2 regions of the Lysinibacillus sp. BS3 genome follow, and region 1 is predicted to be linked to the other one. Evidence: predicted binding sites of a transcription regulator. Region 1 holds the regulator's gene; the other holds the start of a gene.
What was found. Region 1 encodes NrdR, which represses ribonucleotide reductase genes. Its sites were predicted from a motif close to AACACNATATATNGTGTT; they were not measured.
Positions count from the first base shown of each region.

Region 1 (6,342 bases):
GATATTATAAATGACAGTATCAATTGCTATTAATGGTTTCGGGCGTATCGGACGTATGGTTTTCCGCCAGGCTATCGTACAACAAGATTTAAACATCGTTGCAATTAACGCTAGCTATCCTGCAGAAACGTTAGCACATTTGATTAAGTATGACACAAATCACGGAACATTTGAAGGTACGGTAGAACCAGCAGGCGATGCTTTAGTTGTAAATGGTAAACGAGTTCAAATTATTAGTGAACGTGATCCTTTAAAATTACCTTGGTCTACAATGGGTGTAGATATCGTTATTGAAGCTACAGGAAAATTTAATGAACGTGATAAAGCAGCAATGCACTTAGCAGCAGGAGCGAAAAAAGTAATCTTAACAGCACCAGGTAAAAACGAGGATGTCACAATTGTTTTAGGTGTAAATGATGACAAATTGGATATTGCGAAACATGATGTTATTTCAAATGCTTCTTGTACAACAAACTGCTTAGCGCCAGTAGCAAAAGTATTGAATGACACATTTGGTATTGAGAATGGTTTAATGACAACAGTTCATGCTTATACAAATGACCAAAAGAACTTAGACAATCCGCATAAAGATTTACGTCGTGCACGTGGATGCGCCCAATCCATTATCCCAACATCTACAGGTGCAGCGAAAGCCTTAAAATTAGTGTTACCTGAATTAGAGGGTAAAATTCATGGTATGGCACTTCGTGTTCCAACACCAAACGTATCTTTAGTTGACCTTGTAGTAGATTTAAATACAGATGTAACAGTTGATGCAGTTAATGCAGCATTTGTAAAAGCGGCAACAGAAGGTCCAATGAAGGGTATCCTTAATTTCTCTGTTGAGCCATTAGTATCTTCTGATTACAATACAACAACTTATTCTTCAACAGTTGATGGACTTTCTACAATGGTGTTAGGCAACCGCAAAGTAAAAGTACTTGCTTGGTATGATAACGAGTGGGGCTACTCTGCACGCGTTGTTGACCTTGTGAAAAAAGTGGCAAATGCTTTGGAAACGGTAAACGCGTAATAATTTCTATAGATAGCACATTGAAATCGAAAAGGTTTCAATGTGCTCTTTTTTTACAGAAACTATTCTTGTACTTCAGGTGCTTTAGATTTATCATGAGCCCACAAACGTGAATGCACTTTTCTTACATGTAGGAAATTTGTTATAATAGATATATTAAATTGTTGTAAACCAGGAGAGTAATTATATGAGATGTCCATCTTGCCAATTTAACGGAACGCGTGTTGTGGATTCGAGGCCAGTAGATGATAATAAAGAAATTCGTAGACGTCGTGAATGTGAGTCATGTGGCTTCCGTTTTACAACGTTTGAAAAAATTGAAGAGACACCATTAGTCGTTGTGAAAAAGGAAGGTTCACGAGAAGAGTTTAGCCGTGAGAAGGTACTTCGTGGGCTTATTCGTGCTTGTGAAAAACGCCCAGTGGCACTTGATGTGCTGGAGGAACTTGTTCTGTCCATTGAAAAAGATCTTCGTCGTATTGGAAATTCGGAAGTACGCTCAGAAGATGTTGGCGAAATGGTCATGGACCGCTTAGCCAAAATTGATGAGGTTGCCTATGTGCGTTTTGCGTCGGTCTACCGTCAGTTTAAAGATATCAATGTCTTTATTGAAGAAATAAAGGACATTATTCAACGTCAAACGGAGAAGAAATCATAGCAAACAGAGAGGATGAATGACGTTGATTCATTTATATAAGGAATTGCAGCCTGGCGATCCTTTCGACATTCGTCTACCTCATGCATTTTCTACACAAGAGCGTCAATTAGTTACATTATTTTATCAACCATTAACGGGATCAGAGCCAGTTAGCCTCTATTTAACATTATGGGCAGAAGCAGAGCAAATGCCAAAGCAGCAAATGACACATTATTATTTAATGAATGTGCTAGGGCTACCAATTGGTAAAGTGTTTGAGGCTCGTATTGCTTTAGAAGCTATTGGTTTGTTGCGTACATGGAAAAAAGAAAATGCTGGTGAGCGTAGTTTTTTATATGAGCTACAGCGCCCATTAGATGCAGATAGCTTTATGAAAGACCCGCTGCTGTCGATGTTTTTGTTTAGTAAAATTGGAGAGCAGGCTTATCGCAACTTACGTCAGCGCTTTATGTCACCTGTAAAGGACTCGGCGTTTAAGGATGTATCTCGTGCTTTTATTGATGTCTATAAGCCTGTTCATGCCAATATCCCATCAGATTTACAAGTGGATACGAGTCATAAGGATAAACAACAAAAAGTATATCCTTTTTATTTGGAGCAATTCGATTTTGATTTATTGCAAGCAGGTTTGTCTGAGCAATTGGTACCTTCCAATTTGTTGACATTTGAAGTGCGTGAAGCTATAGCCAAGTTGGCATTTTTATATCATTTAACAGCCCTTGATATGCAAAAAGTAGTCATACTTGCTTTAGATGATGATTTAGGAATTTCTCAGGAACGTTTACGAAAGGCTGCTGCTGATTTTTATAAATTAACCGTATCCAAGGAGCCGCCAAAACTTGCCCGTGTCACCGATCCTCTACCAGTAGCAGAAGCGGGACAAAAAACGAAGGATCAGGAACTTCAACACTATTTAGAAACAACGGCACCTGTCCAAGTTTTAAGAGATATAAATAATGGTAAAGAACCATTACAAACCTCAGTCCAACTTGCAGAAAATTTAATCGTTCAACATGGCATGCCAATTGGAGTGGTTAATGCATTGTTAGAATACGTTATGCTAACAACAGATATGAAGCTCCCTAAAAAATATGTGGAAACGATTGCTGATCATTGGGTACGAAAAAATGTCCAGACCGCTAAGGAAGCAATGGAACTTGCACGCCAAGAGCATGATAAATATACAGCTTGGAAAAACAAGCCGCAAACGTCCAATAAAACGAGTCAACAGACTAAAGGACGTTCAAGATATCAACGTGAAGAAAAAGTGCCTGAATGGTTCTATAAACGAAATGACAATCAAGAGGAATCTACTTCTAGTACTATAGATTTTGAAAAAGAGCGACAAAAAATATTAGAGATGCTAGGAAAAAGCGAATAGTAAAGAAGGTGAGCAGTAATCGAACCTATAAATGGACCACTAAAGCGAGCAATTAATGTACCCTCGTTCCAAGAACGCTATGAAGCCATGCGACGTGAAATTTTAGAGCACCCGCATGTGCAGGGATTTTTAGCGCAGCATGCAGATGAATTAAACTATGACAATGTTGAGCGAAATTTACCTAAACTGCATGAGTTTATTAGTCAATCTACTGAGTGCTGTGGGTGTGATAATACCGAACATTGTACAAACTATTTAAAAGGATTCATCCCGACATTAAGGGTTGTTCGGAATTCTATTGAAATGGACTATGTGCGCTGTGAGCAAAAGATTAGGGAAGAAGAACGCCGAGATGTTGCGAATATGATTGCAAGTATGCATATGCCAAAAGATGTGCTACAAGCAACAATTCATGATTTAAGTATTGATGATGAATCACGTGTGGCGATTGCACAAAAAGCAGCTCAATTTGTTAAAATAACAAAAGAAACTGGTCAATTACCTGCAAAAGGTTTTTACCTATATGGTAAATTCGGTGTAGGGAAATCCTTTGTACTTGGGGCATTGGCCAATGAATTAGCCTCTATTAAAATCCGCTCTGTGGTAGTTTTCGTTCCAGAATTTTTACGAGAAATGAAAAATGCCATTGGCGATAATACATTGAATGAGAAAATTGATTATATTAAAAAGGCTCCTGTCTTAATGCTAGATGATTTAGGTGCGGAGACAATGACTGCCTGGACACGTGATGAAATATTGGGGACTATTTTCCATTATCGGATGGCAGAGCAATTGCCAACTTTTATTACGTCTAATTTTAACTATGAAGAATTAGAGCATCACTTAGCTCAGTCACAAAAAGGTGATATTGAGGTTGTTAAAGCGGGACGAATTATGGAGCGAATTAAAGCCCTAACAGTGCCGATCGAAATGCGAGGCAAAAATCGTCGGATGTAACATTGATAGTTGCATTTTTCGACAATCGAGCGTATACTGACTCATATACTTAATATCAATATGCATTGATGAGGACATGAATTTTGTGTATCAGCTTTTAGAGAGGGAAGTCATCGGCTGAAAACTTCCTAGTATGGGCACATTATTTACTACCTACTGAGCAGCGAAAGGGATAATCTTTCGCCGGTCCCTAGCCCGTTAGCTAGCCTTGAGCTTCGTCTGACTTTATGTAAGTCGGAAGGAAGAAGGGTGGAACCACGAGCATACGCTTCGTCCCTTTTGTGAGGGACGGAGCTTTTTTTATTTTTCTCAGATTTCATTGAAATAGTGGTGGCTCCGCTCATATAGGGAGATAAGTCGCTCGCGAAAGTGGTAAATTCGCTCATAGAGAGTAAGAAACCGCTCAGAAACATGAAGATGCCGCTCCGATTGAACAGAGAAATGCTTAAAAAAGCAATGACTCCGCTCAAACCAAGCCGTAGAGTCACACAAACATTGCTCCAGCCAATCATCAAGCATTATGTATTTATCAAAAACAAAGGAGTGCAAAGGATATGTCAGAAATGATTAAATTAACTTTCCCAGATGGCGCTGTAAAGGAATTTGCAAAAGGCACATCAACTGATGACGTAGCATTATCTATTAGCCCTGGCTTACGGAAAAAAGCGTATGCAGGTAAAATTAATGGTGTGTTAGTGGATTTAAAAACACCAATTGAAGAGGATGCAACAATTGCAATCATTACACAAGATGATGAGGCAGCACTTGAAATTTTACGTCACTCAACTGCCCATTTAACAGCGCAAGCTATTAAACGTCTATTCCCAGATGTAAAGCTTGGGATTGGTCCAGTAATTGAAGGTGGTTTCTACTATGATATCGACTCACCAACACCAATCACTGCTGAAGATCTACCAGCCATTGAAAAAGAAATGAAGAAAATTATTGCTGAAAACCTTGAGGTAGAACGCAAAAATGTAAGCCGTGCAGAAGCACAAGCCCTTTATGAAGAAATTGGCGATGAGTATAAATTAGAATTACTTGAAGCAATTCCTGCAGATGAGCAAGTATCTATTTATTATCAAGGCGAGTTTTTTGATCTTTGCCGTGGTATCCACGTACCATCTACGGGTAAACTTCGTGAATTTAAGCTTTTATCATTAGCGGGTGCTTACTGGAGAGGGAACTCTGATAACAAAATGTTACAACGTATTTATGGTACAGCGTTCTTCAAAAAAGAGGAATTAAAACACCACCTTCAAATGCTAGAAGAAGCAAAAGAACGTGATCACCGTAAAATCGGAAAAGAATTAGAACTGTTTACAACTTCCCAAAAAGTTGGCCAAGGTTTACCACTTTGGTTACCAAATGGTGCAACAATTCGTCGTGTTATTGAACGTTATATTGTCGATAAAGAATTATCACTTGGCTATAAGCACGTTTATACACCAGTATTAGGTTCTAAAGAGCTTTATCAAACTTCTGGTCACTGGGATCATTATCAAGATTCAATTTTCCCACCAATGGAAATGGATAATGAAACATTAATTATGCGTCCAATGAACTGTCCTCACCATATGATGGTGTACAAAAACAGCATGCATTCATATCGTAACCTACCATTGCGTATTGCAGAGCTTGGCACTATGCACCGTTACGAAATGTCAGGGGCTGTTTCAGGCTTACAACGTGTTCGTGGGATGACATTAAATGATGCCCATATTTTTGTTCGCCCAGATCAAATTAAAGCGGAATTCCAAAAAGTAGTACAGTTAATTTTAGAGGTTTATAAAGATTTCGACCTTAATGATTACTCATTCCGTTTATCTTATCGCGACCCAGCAGATACTGAGAAATACTTCGATGATGATGCAATGTGGGAAAAAGCACAAAGTATGCTAAAAGAAGCAATGGATGAACTTGGCTTAGACTACTTTGAAGCGGAAGGTGAGGCTGCATTCTATGGTCCTAAACTTGACGTTCAAGTAAAAACAGCGATTGGTAAAGAAGAGACTTTATCTACAGTTCAATTAGACTTCTTATTACCAGAACGCTTCGACCTAACTTATGTTGGGGAAGATGGTAAGCCTCATCGTCCAGTTGTTATCCACCGTGGTGTTGTATCAACAATGGAACGTTTTGTTGCCTTCTTAATTGAAGAATACAAAGGAGCATTCCCAACTTGGTTAGCACCGGTACAAGTTGAAGTTATTCCAGTATCGAATGAAGCTCACTTCGACTATGCAAAGCAAATTGAAGAGCAACTTACAGCGGCTGGTTTACGTGTGGAAATGGATGATCGTGAAGAGAAAT
Region 1 covers NZ_CP154860.1:3,996,129-4,002,470, forward strand. Annotated here, with positions in the region: gene AAJG31_RS19800 (glyceraldehyde-3-phosphate dehydrogenase) at 11-1,033, shown strand; gene nrdR (transcriptional regulator NrdR) at 1,221-1,691, shown strand; gene AAJG31_RS19810 (DnaD domain protein) at 1,708-3,072, shown strand; gene dnaI (primosomal protein DnaI) at 3,124-4,029, shown strand; gene thrS (threonine--tRNA ligase) at 4,584-6,342, shown strand, end outside.

Region 2 (6,342 bases), 510 kb from region 1:
TAATAAGACCAATAATAATAAGTGCTACAATTGTAATAACTTTAATAATAGCGAACCAAAATTCTAGCTCACCAAAAAGCTTAACAGTTAATAGATTTAGTAGTAATAACAATACGAGGCAACCAATGGCTGGCACCCATTGTGGGATATCAAACCAATATTGTGTATAAACCCCCACCGCAATAATGTCTGCCATCGCCGTCATAATCCAACAGAACCAGTATGTCCAACCTGTGATATAACCTGCCCAAGGCCCTATGTATTCGGATGCAAAATCCGTAAATGAAGTGTAGCCTGCATTGGATAGTAACAATTCACCTAAGGCACGCATCACAAAAAATAGCGCTGTCCCTACAATTAAGTAGGCTAGGATGATCGAAGGCCCTGCTAAGGCAATAGCTTTTCCAGAGCCTAAAAATAAACCAGTCCCAATTGTTCCACCAATGGCAATAAGCTGTACATGGCGATTTTTTAAATCTCGTTTTAATTGTTGCTGTTCCACGTTAATCCCCCTCAAAGATGCATAAAAAACTATGACTGGAAAAATAAAAAGAGACTAGTTGTGACACTAGTCTCGGAAAAACGTCAGAATAACAAATACCATTTATTCGCAGATGTCTACATGAAATAGTGTAGCATCGCTTATAAAAGCTGTATTACTCCTCTGTCCTTTTGCCTGAGATAGTGAACCCTTCGGCGACGCAATGTGCGCTCTCTCCAGAACTGCTCCTGCTATAGTTTGATCCATAGCATTCATAGCTTATTAACTTGATAATCAATTATTATTGTAAGATATTATACATCCTAACAGTGCTTCTAAAATTATTCAACAATAAATTTTAACTATTTTCAGAAAAATAGAAGAATAGGGTTCGTAACTGGCATATCTCTAACGAAAAATAGTATTTTTGGTCATACAAAGTGTTTCGTGAAGGAGTTTTTAAATATGAGGTGGTTTATTGGAAGATTGCTCAACGTAGCTTTCGAAGTGCTCAAACATAAGTGAAAACCGCTCCAAAAAGACATCAAAGCGCTCATTTTTATGAGGACCCGACTAAGTAGCGAACTCGTTCAAAGTAGATTTTGTATCAAATAAGGGGACTATAATGCGTTTTGTTGCTTTTCTTTTTTATTTTAATGACATGAAGCTTGTACAGCATCATTTGAAATAGATATAATATAGTAGAAACTCTGAATTTTTTAAAAAAGAAGTCGTCTCATAGTACTTTGAGACGACTTTTTTTGATGAGAGCATTAATATTTTTTTGCTTTTATTTTACCTGTCCAAGTTTTGAAACCACCTTGAAGTTGGTAAATTTGGTTGTACCCACGTTTTTTAAGAAATAGTGCAGCACGTGAGCTACGGCCTGTATTTTGACAGTATAGATATACTGGTAAATCTGGGCGGATTTCTTTATAACGTTGACGTAGTGTTGTCGAAGGCACATTTCGTGCACCAAGAATGTGACCAGCATCAAATTCTTTTTGCTCACGAACATCGATCAGCTGGGCTTTACGATAGCCTTCTATGAATTGCTCTTGTGTTAGGTTGGTTACGGCTTTTTTGAGTCGTAGTGCATTAATTCCGATATATGCAATTGTGACTACTAAAACGACACCGATTGTGATAAGTATGTCCAAGATTTTCTTACCCCTTTCTATCTTCTCTATTATTATAAAAGATGCGCTAGCGATAGTCCAATGAGTTTGATAAAATTAACTAGGTTGTAGCGAAATCGCTTTTTTCGTTACACAAGCAATCGTTCGCAATTTGAACTGTAGTATAATATTCGTTAAAGTTGACCCACAGGTGGGGCCTGATGGATCATTTTATATTTGTAGGAGATGAGCATATGACAACTTGGTATTTTTTAAATTCAGGGAAATGTAGTCCTTCTTTTAATATGGCACTAGATGAAGCCTTACTTGATTGGCATAGTGAGGGGTTAATTCCACCAGTAATTCGTTTCTACGAGTGGGAGCCTGCGACATTATCCATTGGTTATTTTCAACAAGCTAAGAGAGATATTAATTTAGATGCTGTGCGTGAACAAGGCTTAGGTTTTGTACGTCGACCAACTGGTGGACGAGCTGTCCTACATGAACATGAGCTAACTTATAGTGTCATTGTGACGGAAAGCTATCCGAATATGCCAGAATCTGTGACAGAGGCATATCGTGTGTTAAGTGAGGGAATCTTGCAAGGTTTCCATAACCTAGGTATGGATGCCTATTTTAGTGTACCTGATACAGAGGAGAAAAGAGCGGACCTGAAGAGTCCAAAAAGTGCTGTTTGCTTTGATGCACCAAGTTGGTATGAACTTGTCGTAGAAGGGAAAAAAATAGCTGGAAGTGCTCAAACACGTCAAAAGGGTGTCATTTTACAGCATGGCGCCATTTTATTAGATTTGGATCAAGAGAAATTATTATCCGTATTTAATTTCTCCAGTGAAGAAGCGAAGAATCGTATGCGTAAAAAGCTACCAGAAAAGGCTGTTGCCATCAACAGTCTTGTAAAAGAGCCAGTGACAGTTGAACAATGTGTGACAGCTTTTAGAGATGGCTTTGCAAAATCGTTGCAAATTGAATTAAAACCATTTACACTTTCTGAGGAGCAATTAGAATATGTGCAAGCTTTAGAAGAAAAAAAATATGCTTCAGATGAGTGGAACTTTAAAAAGTAAAAAATGGTATGAAAAAAATATTTTTTAACGTTCAATCCTAGTCATAACAAGTAGTTCTGAATCTATTAAAAAAAGCAAGAGTTGAATTAAAAAACTATATATAGTATCTTTTTTAAAGACATATACACAATATGTAGTGTTTAACGACACAAGATATTGTGTATTTATTTTGTAATGAAGAGAACAAGGGAGGCTAAACGATGGTACTCACAAATCATCAACCCGAAGTAAACAATCAATTTGAACAGTTAAACAAAGATATTGAACAATTCCCGCAGGTACACCCCGTAACATCTGATATGCATATTACACACAAAGGTGTATCAAGACTTGTCATGATCGATCGCTATTCGTTTAAAGACACAGAAAAGAAAACATTGAAAGCCGGCGACTTTGTTGTATTAACGGTAAAAGCTGATCCGAAATTTCCTGCACGTGGTTTAGGGACAATTCAAAAATTGGACATGTCTACAAAAACAGCAGAGATTTTGATTGAAGAGGATTATCGTAGCGCATTAGACGATCCGCAAGAGCAAGAAACGGGTGTGATTACGCGTTCAATTGACGTGTTAGAAAAGCCTCTTGAGATATTTTATGAACAAATTGCAAAACGAAACGCAACAGGCCTTGCTGCTGTTGAAAAAACACCAGAAAAACGTCAAGAGTGGTTTGAAAAATTTTATGAGCAATTAGTATCCTTGAAATTCATTCCAGCTGGACGAGTGATTTATGGAGCTGGTTCTGAAACAGATGTAACTTTCTTTAACTGTTACGTGATGCCATTTGTCGCTGACTCTCGTGAAGGGATTAGTGATCACCGTAAGCAAGTTATGGAGATTATGAGCCGTGGTGGCGGTGTAGGAACAAATGGTTCAACATTACGTCCACGCAACACATTAGCTCGTGGTGTAAACGGTAAATCATCTGGTTCTGTTTCCTGGTTAGATGATATTGCTAAATTGACACATCTTGTGGAGCAAGGTGGATCACGTCGTGGCGCACAAATGATTATGCTAGCAGATTGGCATCCAGATATTGTGGAGTTTATTATTTCCAAAATGCAAAATCCACGTATTCTGCGTTACCTGATCGAAAATACAACGGATGAAACAATCATCCGTCTAGCCAAAGAAAAATTAAACTTCAAGCCACTTTCTATGCAAGAAGAAGCGATGTATCAAGGCATCGTGAATTATAAAAACATTGAAGGCTTAGGTGGATTTGATACAGCTATCATTCGTGAGGCTGAAAATAAATTACGTGATGGTGGCACGTACACTGTTCATAACCCAGAGTTTTTAACAGGTGCCAACATTTCTGTGACATTAACAAAAGAATTTATGGAAGCAGTTGAAAAAGATGCTGACTTCGAGCTTCGTTTCCCAGCCGTTGAAGAATATACAAAGGAAGAAATGAGCGTTTACAACACGAAATGGCATGAAGTTGGTGATGTTCGTGAATGGGAGAAAATGGGCTATAAAGTCCGCACATACCGTACAATTAAAGCAAAAGAGTTATGGAATTTAATTAATGTATGTGCAACATACTCGGCAGAGCCAGGTATTTTCTTCATTGACAACGCCAATGACATGACAAATGCAAAGGCATACGGTCAAAGTGTTGTAGCGACGAACCCATGTGGCGAGCAACCACTTGCACCATATTCTGTGTGTAACTTAGCTGCTGTGAATTTAGCACAGTTTGCGAATAAAGAAAATCAATCAGTTGATTACGAAGCACTACGTGAAACAGTTCGTGTTGGTGTTCGTATGCAGGATAATGTGATTGATGCGACACCTTACTTCTTAGAAGAAAACCGTGTACAAGCTCTTGGTGAACGTCGTGTTGGATTAGGCGTTATGGGCTTAGCCGATTTGCTGATTTACTGTGAAAAAGAATACGGTTCAGAAGCAGGTAATGCGTTAGTCGATGAAATCTTTAAAACAATCGCTGAAACTGCGTATGAGGCGTCTACAGAGCTTGCGAAAGAGCGTGGTAGCTTCCCATTCTTAGTAGGTGCTACAGACGAAGAAACAGCTCGTTTACGTAAAGCCTTTACAGAGACAGGCTTTATGCAAAAAATGCCTGCTCATATCAAAGAGCAAATCTTAGCGACTGGAATCCGTAACTCACATTTATTAACGGTTGCACCAACAGGGTCAACAGGAACAATGGTAGGGGTAGCAACAGGTCTTGAGCCATACTTCTCCTTCACGTACTATCGTTCTGGTCGTCTAGGTAAATTCATTGAAGTAAAAGCTGAAATTGTCCAAGAATATCTGAACCATCATCCAGAAGTAAATGAGCAAGAGCTTCCAGAATGGTTCGTTACAGCAATGGAGCTAAAACCAGAAGCGCATGCGGATGTGCAATGTATTATTCAAAAATGGATCGATTCATCTATTTCTAAAACTGTAAACGCACCAAAAGGCTATACAGTACAGCAAGTTGAAAAAGTGTACGAGCGACTATATAAAGGTGGCGCTAAGGGTGGTACGGTTTATGTTGACGGTAGCCGTGATTCACAAGTACTTACACTAAAAGCAGAAGAAAATGATATGGATCAACTTTCATTTGAAGAGGAATTGGTTGAAGAACATACAAAACGTCCAGTCGTATTAGTAGATACGATACAAGCGTTAGAGTCAACAACTGTTATTGGCTCAGACGTTGGGAATACATGCCCAGTATGCCGTAAAGGCACAGTCGAAGAAATGGGCGGCTGTAATACATGTACAAACTGTGGCGCACAGTTGAAATGCGGTCTATAAATTAAATTTAATAACAGTTGTAACTTTTTACCCCTTTAGATAAGATAATATAAAGGGGTATTTTTTGTATAAATGGAAATAAATACCTATTAATTTGGGTACGAAGTGTTAAATCGAGAATAGATGTTTAGGGGGGATGGAAGTATGGATGTTTCACAAATAGTTGAAAGAATTGATGAACTTTTTAATGTAACAAATAAGGAAATCTATGCTAATGAGTCTGGGGTTACATACCATGCAGATAAAGAAGTGAAGAAAATAGGATACTGTGTTAACCTAACGCTTGAAACGATAGAGGAAGCAAGAATTCATGGAGTGGACATGATGATAACACACCATGATGCATGGGATGAAATCTATGGATTAAAAGAGGCATGCACTGAAAAACTAGCAGCGTATGGTATAAGCCATTACTATAATCACTTACCACTTGATGACTGTAACTTTGGCACAAATGATAGCTTAATAAAAAAATTGAATTTAGAGATTATTAAAAGAACCCATGAATGGGAAGGACTATTCTTCGGTAGAATTGCTCAATATGAGAAAGAAATTGAATTTAAAGATTTCGTAACAAAACTTGAATTTTTACTTGAAGAACCCGTTAGATTTTGGCAGTTCAATGACAAAATGGTGAATCGAGTAGGCTTAGTCTGTGGAAATGGAGGCACAACAGCTTGCCTGAAGGAAGCGGTTGAAAATAAATGTGATGTATACATTACAGGAGAATGTAATTTATATACAATTCAATATGCTCAATTTATAGGAATAAATCTTATCATTGGAAGCCATACCTTCACAGAATTCTTTGGCATTCAAAGTTTAGCATTAAAATTGAATGACAATAAAAAAGAACTTGAAGTAGTGAGACTAAATGAAGAACATTA
Region 2 covers NZ_CP154860.1:4,503,979-4,510,320, forward strand. Annotated here, with positions in the region: gene AAJG31_RS22505 (amino acid permease) at 1-502, opposite strand, end outside; glycine riboswitch at 655-731, opposite strand; gene AAJG31_RS22510 (rhodanese-like domain-containing protein) at 1,255-1,641, opposite strand; gene AAJG31_RS22515 (biotin/lipoate A/B protein ligase family protein) at 1,905-2,684, shown strand; gene AAJG31_RS22520 (vitamin B12-dependent ribonucleotide reductase) at 2,885-5,455, shown strand; gene AAJG31_RS22525 (Nif3-like dinuclear metal center hexameric protein) at 5,600-6,342, shown strand, end outside.
Region 2: AAJG31_RS22520 (vitamin B12-dependent ribonucleotide reductase) is a predicted target of NrdR. The motif match lies at 2,808-2,825, and genes of this name have one in related genera.